DNA from 4 places in the Streptosporangium sp. NBC_01469 genome. Region 1 is predicted to be linked to each of the others. Evidence: riboswitches for the same ligand, from Rfam matches in the RefSeq annotation. Region 1 holds a riboswitch; each other region holds the start of a gene.
What was found. A riboswitch is a leader RNA that binds a small molecule or an ion and turns the genes downstream of it on or off. The one in region 1 is predicted to bind cyclic di-AMP.
Positions count from the first base shown of each region.

Region 1 (4,520 bases):
GCCGCGGTCCGCGAGCAGCTCGCAGAACCTGTCGTCCCACTGGATCATCTGGCAGCCGAGGCCCGTGATCAGCAGGAGGGGGCGAGCCTCCGGAGAGCCGAAGGTCTCGTAGGCGATCTCGATGCCGTTCGCCGGGGCTCGCAGAGTCATGGCACTCCTACCGTCCGTACTGGTTGTGCGGGACAGAATGCCATTCGGGGGGAAACGCGACACCGGCGGGGTGGTCCCCACCGGTGTCCCAGGATCGCCCCCGCGCGAGCGGGCCGCGGCCCCCCGTCAGGCCCCGCCCCGGCCTTCGCGAGCGCGCGTGAGCGGATCGGTCGTTTCTCGGACGGCCCCCGCGCGAGCCGGTCCTTCCGGATCGGCCCGCTCGCGTGAACGGGGTCGGCATCCGCCCGCTCGCGTGAACGGGGTCGGCATCGGCCCGGTTCTCGCGCGAGCGGGGTCAGTTCTTCCCGACGCCGGGCCCGGCGGCCGTGCCGGTCGGGACGTGCGCGGAGACGGGCTCGACCATGACCTTGGGCTTGCCGATCCACGGCCGCGCCTCGGCGCTCACCAGCTGGGTCTTCAGGCCTATCCCCAGTTGCCTCGCCATGGCGAAGACGGTCGCCGGCGGCCTGGCCGGGCTGGTGTCCTTGCGGCCCCAGGCACCGGTGGAGAACGCCACGGGGTGGTTCTTGATCCCCGTGCCGTCGCCCCACTTGGTGACCACGTACTGGATGTCGATGTGGCCCATGCCACCGTTGCCGTCCACGCCGAGCGTGCCGGCGTTGAACGTGCCGCCGGTCAGGTCGGCGAAGGTCTTGGCGTCGATGTCGACCATGATGCCCTGGTTCGAGGGGTTACCCGGGCCGCGGTCGCCGACGAAGAACCTGGCCTTCTTGCCCTTGTAGAGGATGTAGCCCTCGGTGAGCAGGGGCCAGCTCGGGCTGGCGATCATGCCCTTCTGCATCGGCCTGCCACTGGCGGGCAGTCCGGTGTCACCGGCCCGGCCGGAGGAGTCGTCCCAGAAGTAGGAGGCCGTGGTCGCACCCTGGAGGAGGACGGCCTCGGCACCGGCCGGCGCACCGACCGCGGGGTCGGCGGCGAGGCGGGTGGGGGCCGCCAAGGCGTGGGCCGGAAGCGCCGAGGCGACGCCGACGGAGGCGAGGACGCTCGCACCGACGAGGGTGGCGGCGGCGAAGCCGCGCTTGAGGGGGGCGTTGTTACGCGGGAGGTACTTGCTCAGGCTTTTCTTGTGCAGACCAAAGAAGGGGTGCATGGAGAAGTGGCTCTTTCGCGAGGGAACGGGGCGGCCAGGTGCGAACACCGAAGGGGTGCACCGGCGGGGACGCGCTCGTCGGAAAAGGGGGCGTAGCCGGATCAACCAATCGCTACGCGGAGCACGGTCCTGAAGATGCCGCGATCAGACGCGGCGGCGAGGTCGGGGGGACGGGGGTGGGGGTGAAAGTTCAGGTGGTCGGCGCGGACAGGGGGTGCACCGACGTGGTGACGCGGTGATCCATGAGGGGATCTCCTCTCCATCTCGTCTACCGGGTTAGCTGACGGGTTCGGGCGGTGGAGTTGCCCTACCGCTGCGCGCTCGCGGCGGATTCACCCCGGAAAACTGGTTCCCCGGCTCCGGAGCCCAGTGGGCCCTCGGGATTCGACGTCGGCCGGCCGCTCCCTCTTGTGAAGGGCAGGTCGCCAACCGATAACAGTGGACACTACCTCCCAAAACGGACAAAGCAAAGCAAACGCCATGAAAACCCCAGAAGATCTACCTGCAAGCTTCAAGAAAGCCTCATCGATCACCCCGCCAGGCCAACACCCGCCCTACCAGCACGAATGTCGCCCCGATCGTGGAATCCACCCCGGGGCACCCATGCCCGGAGACCCACGCGAGGGAGTCCGCACCCCGCGGGTCAACCCGGGCCGGTCAGTCCCACCAGAACGACCAGGCGTTCCTGCCCTTGATCTGCTCGGCGTAGTCGATGAGGCTCCCCGCCCCCTGGATGATGCTGTCGGGGCAGAACGTCCAGTGCTCGGCGGCGACGTGCAAGGCGTGCTCGGAGGTCGTCGGGGGCGCGGCGACGCTGAGGTCGAGGGTGTTGAAGCCCATGCCGACCACCCGCACCCCGAACCTGTCCTCCCAGCTCCGCACGACGGCCGCGAGCGGGACCATCCACTCGTTGTGGTTCAGGGCGCCCTGCCAGCCCATGACGGCGAGCGCGTCGGCCCCGCGCTCGACCGCGACGAGCCCGAGCGGGGTCCTGCGCTCGGCCACCAGCCCGGCGTACCAGTCGGCGACCACGCCGGGATCGGCGGCGAGCCTTCCCGACGGGGCCGGGCCGGGACACTCGGGCCCGAAGGGGTCGAGCAGTTCGAGCTGGTCGAGATTGGCCTTGGCGATCCAGTCGGACCACACCTCGGCCATGAACGCGGCGGCGTGGTAGTTGTCGATCTGGCTCGCGGTGTCCGGGGCGATCTGGCCGGCCGACCAGGGCTGGACGGAGTCCTCCAGCAGGACCGGCCACAGGCCCGACTGCCCGTGCTGGGCCCTCAACCGGGCCCAGTACTCGCCGGAGACCGCCACCTCGCTGAGCCAGAACGCCGGACGGCGACGGACCGCGAGCTGAGCGTAACCGGGGTCGGGCCAGACCACGTCCCCCGGTGGCAGCTCCACCGAGAGCCTCCGGCCCTCACCTCCGCCGGCCCCCTCGCTCCCGTCGGCTCCATCGGCTCCGTCGGCGAACAGCTGACCCAGAACTGGCGGAAGTTGCCCACGCTCGCAATCGCTCATCTCTACCGATCCGATCCTGACCACGGACCAATTTTGGCCTGTCAACCATCCCGAGGGACAGTTCTGCCCTGGTCCAGGCAAAAATTATCGGTACAGGGAGGAACGGAGCCGGGCGGGTGTCAGTCCTTCACCGCCCCGCCCAGGCCGGCGACCAGCCTGCGCTGGACGGCCACGAAGAAGATCAGCACGGGAACGGTCATCAGCGTCGAGGCCGCCATGATGCCGCCCCAGTCGTTCTCGTCGGGCTTGAAGAAGACCAGCAGGGCCGCGGGCAGCGTCTGGTTGTCCCTGGCCGAGATGATGAAGGTCCTGGCGAAGATGAAGTCGTTCCAGGCGGTGATGAACGAGAAGACGCTCGTGGCGACCAGTCCCGACGCGACGAGGGGGAAGATGATCCGCCACAGGATCACCGGCCGGCTCGCACCGTCGATCATCGCGGCCTCCTCCAGCGTCTCGGGCACCGCGGCCACGAACCCCCTCATCATCCAGATGGCGAACGGCAGCGAGAACGCCAGATGAACCAAGACGAGCGAGCCCAGGGTGTTGAGCCCCACCCCGGGAACCACCGCGCCGAGGTCGCGGACGAGGAAGAACAGCGGGATGGTGAGCGCCTCCACCGGCACCATCTGCGCCGCCAGGAACATGATCAGCACGGTCGTACGGAACCGGAAGTGGAACCGGGTCACCGCGACCGCGGCGAGGAAGGCCACCAGCGCGGACAGGACGACGACCGTCAGGGCGACGCCCAGGCTGTTGAGGAGGTAGCGGCCGAAGTTCTCGCCGCCGAGCACCCGCTGGAAATGGCCGAGGGTCGGCGCCAGGGTCCACGGGCGCACCTCCAGCGACTGGATCTCCCCGGTGGGCTTGAGCGCCGAGAGCACCATCCAGTAGATCGGGAAGAGGGTGACGAACGCGGCGACCAGCGCCACGACGTTGGCGGCCAGGCGGGATCTGCTCACAACCTCTCCCCCGTACGGTAGAGGGCGCGGATGTAGAAGAGGGTGACCGCGAGCAGGATCAGGGTCATCACGACGCCGATCGCCGCGCCGAGCCCGTACTCCGAGGAGCCGAACGCCGTCTGGTACGCGTAGACGTTGAGCACCGAGTTCTGCCCCGCTATCCCGCCGCCGTTGGTCATCACGTAGATCTGCGTGAAGATCTTGAAGTCCCAGATGATCGACTGGATGACCACGATCGTGATCAGCGGCCGCAGCATCGGCACGATGATCCGCCAGAACGAGCTCCACGCGGAGGCGCCGTCCAGGGAGGCCGCCTCCAGGACGGAGACCGGGACGGCCTGGATCCCGGCGTAGAGGGTCACCATGACGAACGGGAAGGAGTGCCAGACCACCGTGGCGCCGACGATCCCGAAGGTCACCCATTTGTCGTAGAACCAGTTGTAGCCCTCGATGCCGAGGACCTGGTTGACCAGGCCCAGGTCGGCGTCGAAGAGGAACATCCAGACCGTCGAGCCGGTCATGGCGGGCGCGGCCCAGGCGGCCATCGCCGCCAGCGACAGCAGCAGCCGGGGCACCCGGCCCGCCCTGGTGAGCACGACGGCCAGGGTCGCGCCGACGGCCAGGGTCGCGACCACCAGGGCCGCGGCGAACACCACGGTCTGCGCCAGCACCGACCAGAAGCGCTGGTCGCCCAGGAGCGTCGCGTAGTTCTCGAAGCCGATGAACCTCGTCGGCTCTCCCCCGCTGACCTGGGCCTGGCGGTAGTCGAACACCGACAG
Region 1 is NZ_CP109465.1:9,924,122-9,928,641, forward strand. It holds gene OG587_RS43320 (alpha/beta fold hydrolase) at 1-150, opposite strand, end outside; gene OG587_RS43325 (hypothetical protein) at 446-1,261, opposite strand; cyclic di-AMP (ydaO/yuaA leader) riboswitch at 1,512-1,658, opposite strand; gene OG587_RS43330 (DUF4253 domain-containing protein) at 1,919-2,665, opposite strand; gene OG587_RS43335 (carbohydrate ABC transporter permease) at 2,902-3,741, opposite strand; gene OG587_RS43340 (carbohydrate ABC transporter permease) at 3,738-4,520, opposite strand, start outside.

Region 2 (4,520 bases), 520 kb from region 1:
CGAGATCGCCTCCCACGACGTCCGCGTGCTGGAACTGGCCGCGCTCAAGGGCGTCTTCACCGACGTGGTCGAGGACTCGGTCACCTACGTCAACGCCCCGCTGCTGGCCAAGGACCGCGGCGTGTCGGTCGAGCTGATCACCAGCTCCGACAGCCCCGACTGGCGCAACGTCGTGACGGTCCGCGGCGTCCTCGCCGACGGCCGCGCGATCTCGGTCTCCGGCACCCTGTCCGGGCCGAGGCAGATCACGAAGATCGTCGAGGTCAACGGCTACCAGATGGAGATCGAGCCGACCGACCACCTGTCGTTCTTCACCTACACCGACCGCCCCGGCATCGTCGGCGTGGTCGGCCGCATCCTCGGCGACCACTCGATCAACATCGCCTCGATGCAGGTGGCCCGTGACGCCAAGGGCGGCAAGGCGCTCATCGCGCTCACCGTCGACACCGCCATCCCGGCCGAGGTGATCGACCAGATCGGCTCGGAGATCGGCGCCGACAGCGGCCGTTCCGTCGACCTGGCCGACTAGCCGTCCCGCCGATGTGGCCGCCGCCCCGGAGACCGGGACGGCGGCCACATTTCGTCTCAGCATGTGAGAAGTGTGTACGCCGGGCGAGACGGCGTTTCCGTGGCCAGGTAACCTGGAATGAAATGCGCCAGGTTCTTGCCATTCCTACCTGCCGCGGCGGGGCCTGACAGGGGCAGGCCGGCGACTCGCCGCGGTGTCGTGGCGCCTGCCGGCTCCAAGCCCCCGTCGGCGGTCCGTGATCCGGACCCGCGACATCAGGCCTGGTCGGAGTCCCGACCGGAGTCTCGACCACCTTCCTTGCTCGCATGCGACCGAGACGAGATTCGCCATGTACGACATGTATCCCTGGAACCGTCCCGACGAGACCGAGGACGAGGCCATCGACGCGCTCCAGACCGCTCTGGACCGCAGGGACAACGGTGGTGCGCCCACCCGCTGAGCCCGTTCTCGCCGCCGGGGTCTCCACGGCCTTCCGGCGGTGACCCGCCGGCGTGTCTCATCCGCCGGTCACTGTTTCGGTCGCGAGCTTGACCCGCTCGGTCAGCTGAACCCCCTGCGGGTCGGGGCGCACCGCGCCGGCGAAGGAGTCGCGGCGCCAGGAGTCGAGTTTCTCCTCCTTGACCACGTCGCCGGTCTGCGGGGCGTGGACCATGTAGCCGGGCTTGGTGATCATGCCGACATGGCCGAGGCCGCTGAAGAAGACCAGGTCGCCGGCTCTGAGATCCCTCCAGGCGATCTTCTTGGGGAACGCGTCGTACTGGTCGTAGGTGACGCGGGGGAGCTTGATCCCGGCGGCGCGGTAGGCGCGGAGCATCAGGCCGGAGCAGTCGAAGCCGCCGTGGCCGGTGCCACCCCAGACGTAGGGCGTTCCGCGCTTGGACATCGCCCAGTCCACGGCTTTCTGCCAGGCGGGCTTGACGTTCGTGGCCTTCAGCGCCTGCTTCAGCGCGGGGGTGTTGAGCGCGGCGGGCCCGGGGCCCGGGGGTGGGGAGACGGCCAGGGCGGCGGGCGAGGTCGCGAGCACCGCGGCGCCGGCGACGATCATCGAGGCGGAGATGGACAGGACGCGGGGGAGAACTGTGCCGGACAGGATGATTCCTTCCATAAGGCCGGCCGGGTGAGCTGTCGGGCTCGGGCGTGGAGGCCGCCCTACGGCGCGAGAACGCGCTGATTCGCCCCAAGGAATCCGCGTGATGGCGAGCGGGAACGCGCTCCGGGGGAGGAGCGGGGTTCCCGGGGGCCCGGCGGATTCCGGAAAGAGTGGTTCCCCGGCTCCGTGCGGGCCCGGTAAGGGGATGGCCCGTACGGATTAGGCATTGATGTGAATGGGAGGACCATAACGAAACCTCCCGAAAGGGTCAATACCGAGCAAAAAAGGACAAAGCGATCAGGCGTGTCACCGCGCGGTCACGTCCGAGGAGTGAGACCGGTGTTCGATCACCGAGACGGACCGGTAGGGTGCCTGCATGGATTCGCGTAACATTCGCCTGGCGGTCATCCCCGGGGACGGAATCGGAGTCGAGGTCGTCACCGAGGGACTGAAGGTCCTCGAAGCGGTCGGCACGAAGGTGGAGACCACCACCTACGACCTCGGCGCCAAGCGCTACCACGAGACCGGCGAGACCCTGCCGGACCCGGTCCTCGACGAGCTGCGCGGATACGACGCGATCCTGCTCGGCGCGGTCGGCGACCCCAGCGTGCCCCCGGGCATCCTGGAGCGCGACCTGCTGCTCAAGCTCCGCTTCCAGCTCGACCACTACGTGAACCTGCGTCCGGTCAAGCTCTTCCCCGGCGTCGAGACACCGCTGGGCAAGGCCCGCCCCGAGGACATCGACATGGTCGTCGTCCGCGAGGGCACCGAGGGCCTGTACGCCGGAGCGGGTGGCGTCATGCGCCGGGGCACGCCGCACGAGATCGCCACCCAGGAGTCGCTGAACACCGCCTACGGCGTCGAGCGCGTCGTGCGCTACGCCTTCGACAAGGCGCTCGGCCGCCCCCGCAGGAAGCTGACGCTGGTCCACAAGACCAACGTGCTCACCTACGCCGGTGACCTCTGGGCCCGCACCTTCGACCGCGTCAGCCTGGAGTATCCCGACGTCCAGACCGACTACTGCCACGTCGACGCGGCCTCGATGTTCTTCGTCAGCCAGCCGGAGCGCTTCGACGTGATCGTCACCGACAACCTCTTCGGCGACATCCTCACCGACATCGGCGCGGCGATCGCCGGTGGCATCGGCCTCGCGGCCAGCGGCAACGTCAACCCCGACCGCACCGCGCCGAGCATGTTCGAGCCGGTCCACGGCAGCGCCCCCGACATCGCGGGCCGGGGCAAGGCCGACCCGACCGCCACGATCCTGTCGGTCGCCATGCTCCTCGACCACCTCGGGATGGCCGCCGAGGCCGCCAGGGTCGAGCAGGCCGTCGCCGACGACCTGGTCGAGCGGCCGGCCGGACGGGCCGGCCGGACCACCCACGAGATCGGCGACGACATCACCGCCCGAGTAGCCGGCTGAGGAAGCCGCCTCCCTCTACCCCGACGCGCCTGGCGGCTCACCCGAGCCGCCAGGCGCGTTTTTTGTTTCTCCAGCACTGCCGGTTTTCGGCATGGATGGAGTAGTTTCCCGTTACCCGGTCCGACGCAGAATGGACCAGAGGGTAAGCCAGACACCAAGAGAAGGATCCGTGCGATGACCACCGCTCAGAAGCTCAGCTTCGACGTGCAGCTCTCCGACCACGCTCGCACCGCGGCAGAGCGCGAGCAGGTACTGGCGAGCCCGGGGTTCGGTCAGGTCTTCACCGACCACATGATCTCGATCGACTACACCGAGGGGGAGGGCTGGCACGACGCCGCGCTCGTGCCGTACGGCCCGCTCAGCCTCGACCCCGCGACGTCGGTCTTCCACTACGCGCAGGAGCTTTTCGAGGGACTCAAGGCCTACCGCCAGGAGAACGGCACGATCGTGACCTTCCGGCCGGAGGCCAACGCCGCCCGCTTCAACACCTCCGCGCGGCGGATGGCCATGCCCGAGCTGCCCGAGGAGACGTTCGTCGAGTCGCTGGAGCTGCTCGTCCAGACCGACCGCGAGTGGGTCCCGACCACGCCGGGACACAGCCTCTACCTGCGCCCCTTCATGATCGCCACGCAGCCGGCGCTCGGCGTCAACTACCCGTCCAGGACCTACAGGTACATGGTCATCGCCTCTCCGGCGGCGGCCTACTTCGGGGGCGGGAAGGCCGTAACCGTCTGGCTCTCCACCGAGTACACCCGGGCGGCCCCCGGCGGAACCGGCTTCGCCAAGTGCGGCGGCAACTACGCGGCGGCCTTCGTGGCCCAGCGCCAGGCCGTCGAGCAGGGCTGCGACCAGGTGGTCTGGCTCGACGCGGGCGAGCACCGCTACGTCGAGGAGATGGGCGGGATGAACCTGTTCTTCGTCTACGGCGACCGCCTGCTGACCCCGGCGCTCACCGGCACGCTCCTGCCCGGCATCACCCGCGACTCGATCCTCTCCTTCGCCGCCGACCTCGGCCTCCACGCCGAGGAGGGGCGCCTGTCGGTCGAGGAGTGGCAGCGGGGCTGTGAGACGGGCGAGCTCACGGAGGTCTTCGCCTGCGGCACCGCCGCGGTCGTCACCCCGGTCGGCTCGGTCAAGGGCGCCGACCGCGCCTGGACGATCGGCGACGGCACCCAGGGGCCCGTCACCTCGAAGATCCGCGAGGAGCTCGTGGGCATCCAGTACGGGACCCGTCCCGACCCGCACAGCTGGGTTCACAAGGTCTGCTGATCGCGTACGGAGGAGGCCAGGCCGGGGCCGGGGCGTCCGGCGGGTTCCGGGCGGAGGAGACCCGGCCTCCCACCCGGCCGGGCCTCCTCCCGAGCGGGCCTACCCTTCGACCAGCTTGCCGGTGTCGATCGTGAGGTTCCAGGGCGCGGGGAGCTCAAGGGGCTCTCCGAGGGTCACCTGGTGTTGTTGCTGGTATCCCCGCTCTCCGG
Region 2 is NZ_CP109465.1:10,448,151-10,452,670, reverse strand. It holds gene serA (phosphoglycerate dehydrogenase) at 1-529, shown strand, start outside; gene OG587_RS45635 (C40 family peptidase) at 1,026-1,634, opposite strand; cyclic di-AMP (ydaO/yuaA leader) riboswitch at 1,622-1,855, opposite strand; gene OG587_RS45630 (3-isopropylmalate dehydrogenase) at 1,996-3,042, shown strand; gene OG587_RS45625 (branched-chain amino acid aminotransferase) at 3,217-4,311, shown strand; gene OG587_RS45620 (Uma2 family endonuclease) at 4,411-4,520, opposite strand, start outside.
Region 2: another riboswitch for cyclic di-AMP. It lies ahead of OG587_RS45635 (C40 family peptidase); the one in region 1 lies ahead of OG587_RS43325 (hypothetical protein).

Region 3 (4,520 bases), 270 kb from region 1:
GTCCCCGACGACGCGTTCAGGGCCGGGAGGGCCGCCGTGCTGCGCTCGCTGCTCGACCTTCCGGTGATCTTCCATGTCGCCGACCTGGAGGGGACGGCGAGAGCCAACATCACGGCGGAACTTGATCGGCTGTGAGCGGTTAGTCACCACGATCCAACAGTCTTCCGCCATCCTTGCCGTGGTAATTTGGTGGAATCTGGTGGATTAAGGGGAGTGGGGCAATGCTCGCCCAGCAGCGGCAACAGGCGATCCTGGAGAGGGTGCGCGGTAGCGGCGGGGTCAGGGTCGCCGATCTCGTCCGGGAGCTCGGCGTGTCCGACATGACGATCCGGCGCGACCTCGAGGTGCTCTCCGAGCGCGGCCTGGTGGAGAAGGTCCACGGCGGCGCCACCGCCGCCGGGCCCGGCGCGACCGAGGAACCGGGCTTCGCCGCCAAGTCGGCGCGCCGGCAGGCGGAGAAGGAGACGATCGCCCAGCACGCCGCCCGGCTCGTCCGGCCCGCCACGGCCATCGCGCTCTCCGCGGGGACCACGACCTGGACGCTCGCCCACCACCTGGTCGACGTGCCCGAGCTGACCGTGATCACCAACTCGATCCGGGTCGCCGACGTCTTCCACCGCTCCCCCAGGGCCGATCGCACGGTCGTGCTGACCGGCGGGGTCCGCACCCCCTCCGACGCCCTGGTCGGCCCGGTCGCGGTCTCGGCGATCCGCGGCCTTCACGTCGACACCCTCTTCCTCGGCGTGCACGGGATGAGCGCCCGCGCCGGGTTCACCACCCCCAACCTGCTCGAGGCCGAGACCAACCGCGAACTGGTCGCCTCCGCGCACCGCCTGGTGGTGCCCGCCGACCACACCAAGTGGGGCACGGTCGGCATCAGCACGATCGCGGAGCTGGCCGAGGCTCACATCGTGGTCACCGACTCCGGCCTGACCGAGGAGGCCCGGGAGGAGCTCGCCGCCTCGGTGGGCGAGCTGATCATCACGGAACCCCAGCGGGAGAGCGAGATCGCCGGCCGATGAAGCGTACGATCACCCACCTGGCCGACGGCCGGGAGCTCTTCTACTTCGACCGGCGCGACGACGCCGACCGCGGAGCGGCCGACCGGCGCGATCTGCCGCCCCGGCCCGCCGCCTCCGAGCTGCGCTACGACCCGCTCACCGAGGAGTGGATCGCGGTGGCCGGGCACCGCCAGGGCCGCACCTTCCTGCCCCCGGCCCGCGAGTGCCCGCTCTGCCCCTCCACCCCCGGCAACCTCACCGAGGTGCCCTCCTCGGGCTATGACGTGGTGGTCTTCGAGAACCGGTTCCCGTCGTTCTCCGCCCAGCCGGGCGACCACCGGGAGATCGGGGGGCTGAGCGAGGTCCGCCCGGGGGTCGGCAGGTGCGAGGTGGTCTGCTTCACCTCCGAGCACGACTCCTCGTTCTCCCGGCTCTCCCCCGAGCAGGTCGAGCTGGTGATGGAGGCCTGGGTCGACCGTACGGCAGAGCTGTCGGCGACGCCCGGCGTGGAGCAGGTGTTCTGCTTCGAGAACCGGGGGGCGGAGATCGGCATCACCCTGGCCCACCCGCACGGCCAGATCTACGCGTACCCCTACGTGACCCCGCGCACCAGGCTCACCCTCGGGGTGGCCGAGCGGCACCGGGAGCGGACCGGCGGCAACCTGTTCGCCGACGTCCTGGCCGCGGAGCGGGCGGCCGGGATCCGGGTGGTGGGCTCGAACGAGCACTGGACGGCCTTCGTCCCGGCCGCGGCGCGCTGGCCCGTGGAGGTCCACCTCTACCCGCACCGCGGGGTCCCCGACCTGGTCGCGCTGGACGCCGAGGAGCGCGCGGCGTTCGGCCCCCTCTACACCGACGTGCTCCGCCGCCTCGACGGACTGTTCGGCGTGCCCATGCCGTACATCGCCGCCTGGCACCAGGCACCGGTCTCCGTCGGCCGCGATCTGTCGTACGCGCACATGGAGCTGTTCAGCATCCGCCGCGCGCCGGACAGGCTGAAATACCTCGCCGGGTCGGAGTCGGCGATGGGCGCCTTCGTGAACGACGTGTCGCCCGAGGGCACAGCACATCTCCTGCGCTCTGTTATCACGAACTGATTACCGCTTGGTCTCGTCTTGAGGTCGCATGACCTGCTGTTTACCACTACTATCCTTCCCACATCAGCTTTAAACGCTGATTTGCCTAATCTCGGGCACCTTGCCCGGGAGCCGGGGAACCACCGCACCTGGGGTGAAACCACTTCGGTGGAAGGGCTTCCTCCAGCCCGAACCCGTCAGCTAACCCGGTAGGCGGAAGGAGAGGAGAGTTCGTGGCGGCCCCGTCCCCCACGTTCCGTCGGCATGCGGCTCTGGTCCTCTGCCTGAGCTCGATCGCCGCGTTCACCATCGGTGCCCCCACGGCGGGAATCGCGGAACCCAAGCCCACCGAGGCCAAGCTCCGCGCCGACCTGGCCAAGCTCGGCAAGAAGGTCGACAAGCTGATCGAGACCTACGCGGCCAAGCGCGAGTCCCTCAAGAAGGCGCAGAAGGCCGAGAGCGTCGCCAAGCAGAACCGGGAAAAGGCCGAACAGGTCTACGTCGAGGCCAAACGGCAGGTCGACTCCATCGTCCAGCTCCGCTACCAGAGCAGCGGCGGAGGGCTGCCCGCGCTGGTGTTCTCCGGCGACATGGGCGCCGCCGCGGTGATGGAGCAGCTCACCGCCCAGCAGAGCGCGCACCTGGAGGGCTTCGCCGGCAGCCTCGAACGCAGGAAGAAGGCGGCCGAGACGGCCGCCAGGCTCACCGACGAGATCGGTGAGGAGGCCAAGGAGGTGGAGGCCCAGCGCGAGGAGGCCGAAGACGTGATCCGCGACATGAAGGACAAGCTCGACCGGCTCGCCCCCACCGGTTCCGGCCGCCGCTCCGACGGCAGCTGGGCCCCGCAGCTCCCCACCGGCGCCGACAACATCACCGACCGTACCCGGATCATGCGCGACGCCGTCATGAGGCGCTTCAGCCTCCCGTACTCGGTCGGCTGCTACCGGTCCGCCAACGACGGCGGCGAGCACCCCCTGGGCCGCGCCTGCGACTTCATGATGAGCGCCGGCGGCACGATGCCCTCGGCCGCCAACACCGCACTGGGCGACGAGATCGCCGCCTGGGCCATCAAGAACAAGGCCAAACTCGGCGTGAAGTACGTGATCTGGCGCCAGCGCATCAACCACGGCTCCGGCTGGAGCTTCATGTCCAACCGCGGCGGCGTCACGGCCAACCACTTCGACCATCCGCACATCTCGATGTACTAGTTCTCGGGTACCCGCCTCTCTCGGGGCACATCCAGGGTCTGCGGCACGCCGAAGAGCAGCCGCGCCGTGTGCGGTGGGCCGTCCAGCGTGCGCCAGGGCGGCGTCAGCTCTGGCGGGTCGACGGTTTCGATGTGGGCGGCGAGCCGCGGCGCCACGCTCTCCGGAAGCGGGATGTCACGCAGCTTGCCCCCCCTTCGGGGAGCGAAGGCGCAGCTCGGCAAGCCGGTAGGTGGAGCGGCCGAGGTCTGCGCGGCCGGCCACTGCTCGTCGTACTCTCTGACAAAGATCTTTCCGGCGTCTATGCGCTCGTCGCGAGTACTCGCGACGAGCGCATAGACGCGGGGCATATGCCACTCCCGGAGGGGATGCCTGTGGCTCCGGTAACCGGCCAGGGCAACCGGGAACACACCAACCCTGTGCCATCTCAAACCATCGCATGCAGATTGAGCTGGGAGTCTTCCAGAACGGCTGTGCGGGACACCTAACGGATCAGTAAGGCCCGGGCCGACCCGCTCCGGAGTAGTGCTCCTGCACTCGGGTGTACTGCTTCACCCAGAACGTGTCTTTCTCGTCTTTCGAAGCACCTGGCCGGAGCAGCTTGAGTTCTGTCGCCAGGGCGTAGAAGCCGCCACCCGGGTCGGTCCCGCCCTTATGTGTAACGAGCGCCGAGATCATCAGCTTGGTTTCCGGATAGCTCCTCTCCACGATCAGCCCCAGGAGGTATCCGATACCGGCTCGCTCATCGGCCCGCCCGAAATCGAAGCCGGGAAGGCCGGTTCTCTGCATCAAAGCGTTGTTCAGGTCCTCGTACGACGTCCCGCTTGGACTTTGAGCACGCTCGACGAGAAACTCCAGCCCAGCTTCCGTAAGCTGATCCCATGTCTCTTCGTCACGACTGTACTTGTACATTGAATCGCCTCCATCCGGGGATGGTAGCAATGAATCCGGAAGATCGGACGGCACATGGCCGGATCTCCAAGGGTCCTCGAAATCCCTGCTTCGTTTGATCCGGCAGAATCGCTTCTACTCGATTCATGGCCCCTCGCCGACCGGTTACGCTGGTAGCGCTAATCCGAAAACCGTACAGTCCCATTCCTGGCTGTGCTGTGACCGGTGTCAGCCGGCGTCGCAGTAGCGGTTGCTCAGCGGGACGTTGTCGAACTTGATGGTCTTCCAGGCGAGCCCAGGCGTGCCCATGTAGGCGCCCCTCACCTTGACCACCACGCAACCGCCGC
Region 3 is NZ_CP109465.1:9,659,109-9,663,628, forward strand. It holds gene OG587_RS42085 (HD domain-containing protein) at 1-135, shown strand, start outside; gene OG587_RS42090 (DeoR/GlpR family DNA-binding transcription regulator) at 222-1,022, shown strand; gene galT (galactose-1-phosphate uridylyltransferase) at 1,019-2,098, shown strand; cyclic di-AMP (ydaO/yuaA leader) riboswitch at 2,171-2,307, shown strand; gene OG587_RS42100 (coiled-coil domain-containing protein) at 2,311-3,285, shown strand; gene OG587_RS42105 (hypothetical protein) at 3,282-3,632, opposite strand; gene OG587_RS42110 (hypothetical protein) at 3,775-4,194, opposite strand; gene OG587_RS42115 (hypothetical protein) at 4,402-4,520, opposite strand, start outside.
Region 3: another riboswitch for cyclic di-AMP. It lies ahead of OG587_RS42100 (coiled-coil domain-containing protein); the one in region 1 lies ahead of OG587_RS43325 (hypothetical protein).

Region 4 (4,520 bases), 2.1 Mb from region 1:
CGCCGTGTGATACCTCGCGAATGCCGCAAAACTGCTCCCTTGACCCTCATATTTCCGTGTTTTTCGTGGGGTGCTGTCAAGGTGGTGAGTGACCATGGTCGTCGAAGAGTATCGGGAAGAGATCCGTTTTTCCCGAGAAATGCGGGCGGGCCGGATCCCCGGAGGGCCGGCCCCGGCGCGCCCGGCGGAGCGGCGGTTTCGGCGAAACCTTGTTCTGCCAGGACTTCGATCGCCGCAGCCAGGGGGTGCTTGCCGCCTCGTGCCCAGGCTCGGTCATGACATAGCCGCAAAGGCACTGACATATCATGAGTACTTCATGTAGCGCCTACTATGTCAATACTGGACGCACGCTATGAAGAGTGGAACTTGACGACCTTTGAACAAGGCGTTTACCGTTCCTGGCGGACGGTATTCATTTCCGGCGTCTCGCACCCGGTTTCCAGAGTGGGGGGAGTGACTCTTGATGGCATATCCAGAAGTGGATTCACGCCATGGCGACAGCCCCCTGGGCATGAGCGATATCGGTCTCAGCGACGACGACCTCGTGCTGCTGGCTGAGCTCGCCAAGGGTGTCACGGTGGATCGGGTGGGTCGTCGCCTCGACATCAGCGGGCGGACCGTCAGGCGCAGGCTGAGAGGCATCTGCGACCGCATCGGTGTCGCCACGGCGATCGAGGCCGTGGCCTGGGCCGCCCGCCGCCGCCTGATCTAGCACCGCCGCGTGTCCGGCAGGTCGGGCCGGACACGCGTGCGGGCCGGGCACGTTCAGTCGGCGATGCGGACGCCTCCGGCGAAGGGCCGGTTGTCGATCGTGGCGATGTGGACGACGTCACCCGTCTGGGGCGCGTGGACCATCAGGCCCGCGCCGATGTAGATCCCGACGTGGTGCAGGTCGCTGTAGAAGAAGACCAGGTCGCCGGGGCGCAGCTCGTTCCTGGTGACGTGGGTGCCCGCGGTCCACTGGTTGCCGGTGTAGTGCGGCAGGCTGATGCCGACCTTCTGGTAGGCCCACATGACCAGCCCGGAGCAGTCGAAGGAGTTGGGACCCTCGGCGCCCCAGACGTACGGCTTGAGCTGCTGGGTGAGCGCCCAGCGGGTGGCCTCCGCGGCCTTGCCGCTGCCCACGATGGGCACGTTGGTCTTCACCCTGGCGCCCCTGTTGCTGACGGCCCTGCTGCGCACCTCGCTGAACAGATTGCTCTCGACCCGCGCGACCAGCCGTTCGATCTTGGTCCGGTTGCCGTCGAGCTCCGCCAGGAGCTTCTTGACCTCCGAGGTCCTCGCCTTGGCGCTGGCCTGCGCCCGCTCGGCGGCCTCGATCGATCGGGCCACCTGGGCGACCTCCTCGCTCTGCTGCTGCTGGAGCGCGTAGTTGGTGGTGGCCTGGTCGAGGAAGGTGTCGGGATCCGTAGCCTGCGTGAAGGCGAGCCCGGAGTTGAGGCCGCCCGACATGTAGGTGCTCTGCGCCAGAAGGGTGGCCTTGGTGCGGCGGATGGCCAGCTCGGACTCGCTCGACGCCAGGGTCTTCTTGGCGCTCTCCGCGGCCCGCTGGGCCTGCTTGAGCTTGACCCGCTCGCCGTTGTACCGCTCGGCGAGGGTGCCGATCTCCTCGTGCAGCTTCTCGGCCTGCTTGGCCAGCTGCTGGAGGCTGGGCTCGGGATCGGCGGTGGCCGCCACCAGCGGTGTGCCGAGGGTCAGGGTGGCGAATGCCAGGCCGATGACCGCCATGCGGCGGCGCAGCCCTCGCGGCGCGCGTTCTCGACGGCGGGCGTCGTCGCCCGTGTGCTTTCCTCCGCGGTCGCGCGTGCGCTTCACCAACAGGCTCCTCTCCTCGGCCGCCTACCGGGTTAGCTGACGGGTTCGGGCCGGAGGCAGCCCTACCGGGTGCGCCGGTGGCACTCGGATTCACCCCGGAGGACGTGGTGGGTCCCCGGTTCCCCGCTGGTGGGGGATTCGGCGGGTCAGGCTTTTTACGTCTCTGACATCGAGCACGGAGATTAGTGCACCCGTGGTTCCTGCTCAACCAGAACTGCGAATTCAGTAGAGGTTTCGCAACTGAAATGTCACGGAAAGATCACATGGCAATATGATCAACATGGCCATTACGCTGCCTTTGCCTCGTGGGTGACGGGTGCGGCGGAGGTCTTCCCAGGTCCGGGACCGTGCCAAAGGTGAGTTGTGGCACACGAGAGGAGTCGTGCGCTCAGTGTGGTAAAACGATTACCAAGGGTCACGTGAGGGCTGTGGGCTGCGAGTTAAGGGCGAGCCGTAATTGAAGACCGGTGAGGACGTACGCTGAATGGTCATGGAGCAGCTTGCTGAGCATTCTCCCGCACCGGTCGTTCGCGCTCCCGGCGGCGGGGAGTGGCGCGCCGGATCCGAGGGGGCGGAGCCGGACTCGCCCGCGTCCGGCGCGGGCCCCGAGATCACGGTCCGCCGTGCCCGCACCCCGGACGTCCGCGCCGTCAGGCGGCTCGTCGACACCTACGGCGGCGCCGGCCCGCGCCTGCTGGAGAAGGCCACCGTCACCCTGTACGAGGACGTCCAGGAGTTCTGGGTCGCCACCGACGCGGAGGGGGAGGTCGTCGGCTGCGGGGCACTCCACGTCCTCTGGGAGGATCTGGCCGAGATCCGCACCGTCGCCGTCGATCCGGGCCGCAGGGGGATGGGAATCGGCCACCGGATCGTCTCCGCGCTCATTCGCACGGCCGTCGAACTCGGCCTGCGCCGGGTTTTCTGCCTGACCTTCGAGGTCGACTTCTTCACCAGGCACGGTTTCCGGGAGATCCAGGGCACGCCCGTCGCCCCCGAGGTCTACGCCGAACTTCTCGCCTCCTACGACGAGGGTGTGGCGGAGTTCCTGGATCTGGAGCACGTCAAGCCCAACACCTTGGGAAACACCCGGATGCTGCTGCACCTGACACGCGAGCCCGACTCTGATGACTTTAGAGCTGACTGATCGGAAAGGTGACTGTCGATACCTATGTCGATACCTTGTGCAGCAGCAAGCATGTGCGTCTGACATTTGCCACATGCGCAGTCTAAGTGAGGTGACGCGGTGAGCACCGGACAGCCGCCGTATCCACAGGATGATCCCGACCGCGATCGCACACCGTCGGGGTATCCGGATTACGGACAGCACAACGCGGGTCGAGCCGCTGGCGAACTCGACCCCGACGTGACAGTTGTGGGATATCGGTCGGAGGCCTCACAGCCGAACACCGGCCCAGGACAGAGTCAGCCCGGTTACGGCCAGCAGGGCTACGGGCAACAGGGCTACGGCCAGCAGCCCGGTTACGGTCAGCAGCCCGGGTATGGCCAGCAGCCCGACTACGGGCAGCAGCAGTACGGCCAGCAGCAGGGCTACGGGCAGCAGGGCGGGACCGGCGCGTACGGGCAGCAGCCCGGCTACGGTCAGCAGGCGTCCCAGGAGCAGCCCGGTTACGGTCAGCAGTCCCAGCCCGGGTACGGCCAGCAGGGCGGGACCGGCGCGTACGGGCAGCAGGGCGGGACGGGGGCGTACGGGCAGCAGCCCGGTTACGGTCAGCAGGCGTCCCAGGAGCAGCCCGGTTACGGCCAGCAGCCCCAGCCCGGGTACGGCCAGCAGCCGGGTTACGGCCAGCAGCAGCCCGGCTACGGTCAGCAGTCCCAGCCCGACTACGGGCAGCAGCCGGGTTATGGCCAGCAGCCCGACTACGGGCAGCAGCAGTACGGCCAGCCCGGTTACGGCCAGCAGCCCGACTACGGGCAGCAGGGTTACGGCCAGCAGCAGCCCGCGTACGGCCAGCAGGGCTACGGGCAGCCGTACGGCGGTCCTCCCGGGGCACCCGCCCCGCTCGCCGAGTGGTGGCAGCGTCTGGTGGCGAGGATCATCGACGGGGTCATCCTGGCGATCCCGCTGTTCATCGTCACCACGGTGATCAACTCCCTGGTCGTGACGCCCTACGACTTCAACCTGCAGACGGGCGTCACCTCGGGCGGGAGCGGCTACTTCCTCGCCGGCCTGCTCACCGCGCTGATCACCGCGGGCATCTACGTGGCCTACGAGTTCTTCATGCTCAGCCGGGGCGGGCAGACGGTCGGCAAGATGGTCATGGGCATCAAGGTCGTGCCGGTCGGCGGCGCGCTGTCGCCCGGTGGCCTCAGCTCGGACGTGGCGGTCAAGCGCGCCGGCGTCCTCTGGGGCCCCTACGGCCTGACCTGGATCCCGCTCGCGGGCCTCATCGCCTACGTCTTCTATCTCGTCAACGTCCTGTGGCAGCTGTGGGACAAGCCGCTGCGGCAGACCCTGCACGACAAGGCCGCCGCGACGGTCGTCGTCAAGATCAAGTAGTTCCCTGAATAGCGGGGCCGGCGGTTCAACCGCCGGCCCCGTTTTCGTGCGCGGGTGAGAAAACGGGGACCCATAGGGGGCCCGTAAGGGTCGCGGGGTCCGGGGGCCGCGGAAGCCGCAAAACCATTTGCCGCGCCCTGAGCAACGTGGGGGAACTTATGACCGAGTCTCGGCCCGCTCGCCGGAA
Region 4 is NZ_CP109465.1:1,255,132-1,259,651, reverse strand. It holds gene OG587_RS05690 (LuxR C-terminal-related transcriptional regulator) at 512-712, shown strand; gene OG587_RS05685 (NlpC/P60 family protein) at 766-1,815, opposite strand; cyclic di-AMP (ydaO/yuaA leader) riboswitch at 1,821-1,969, opposite strand; gene OG587_RS05680 (amino-acid N-acetyltransferase) at 2,306-2,959, shown strand; gene OG587_RS05675 (RDD family protein) at 3,179-4,333, shown strand.
Region 4: another riboswitch for cyclic di-AMP. It lies ahead of OG587_RS05685 (NlpC/P60 family protein); the one in region 1 lies ahead of OG587_RS43325 (hypothetical protein).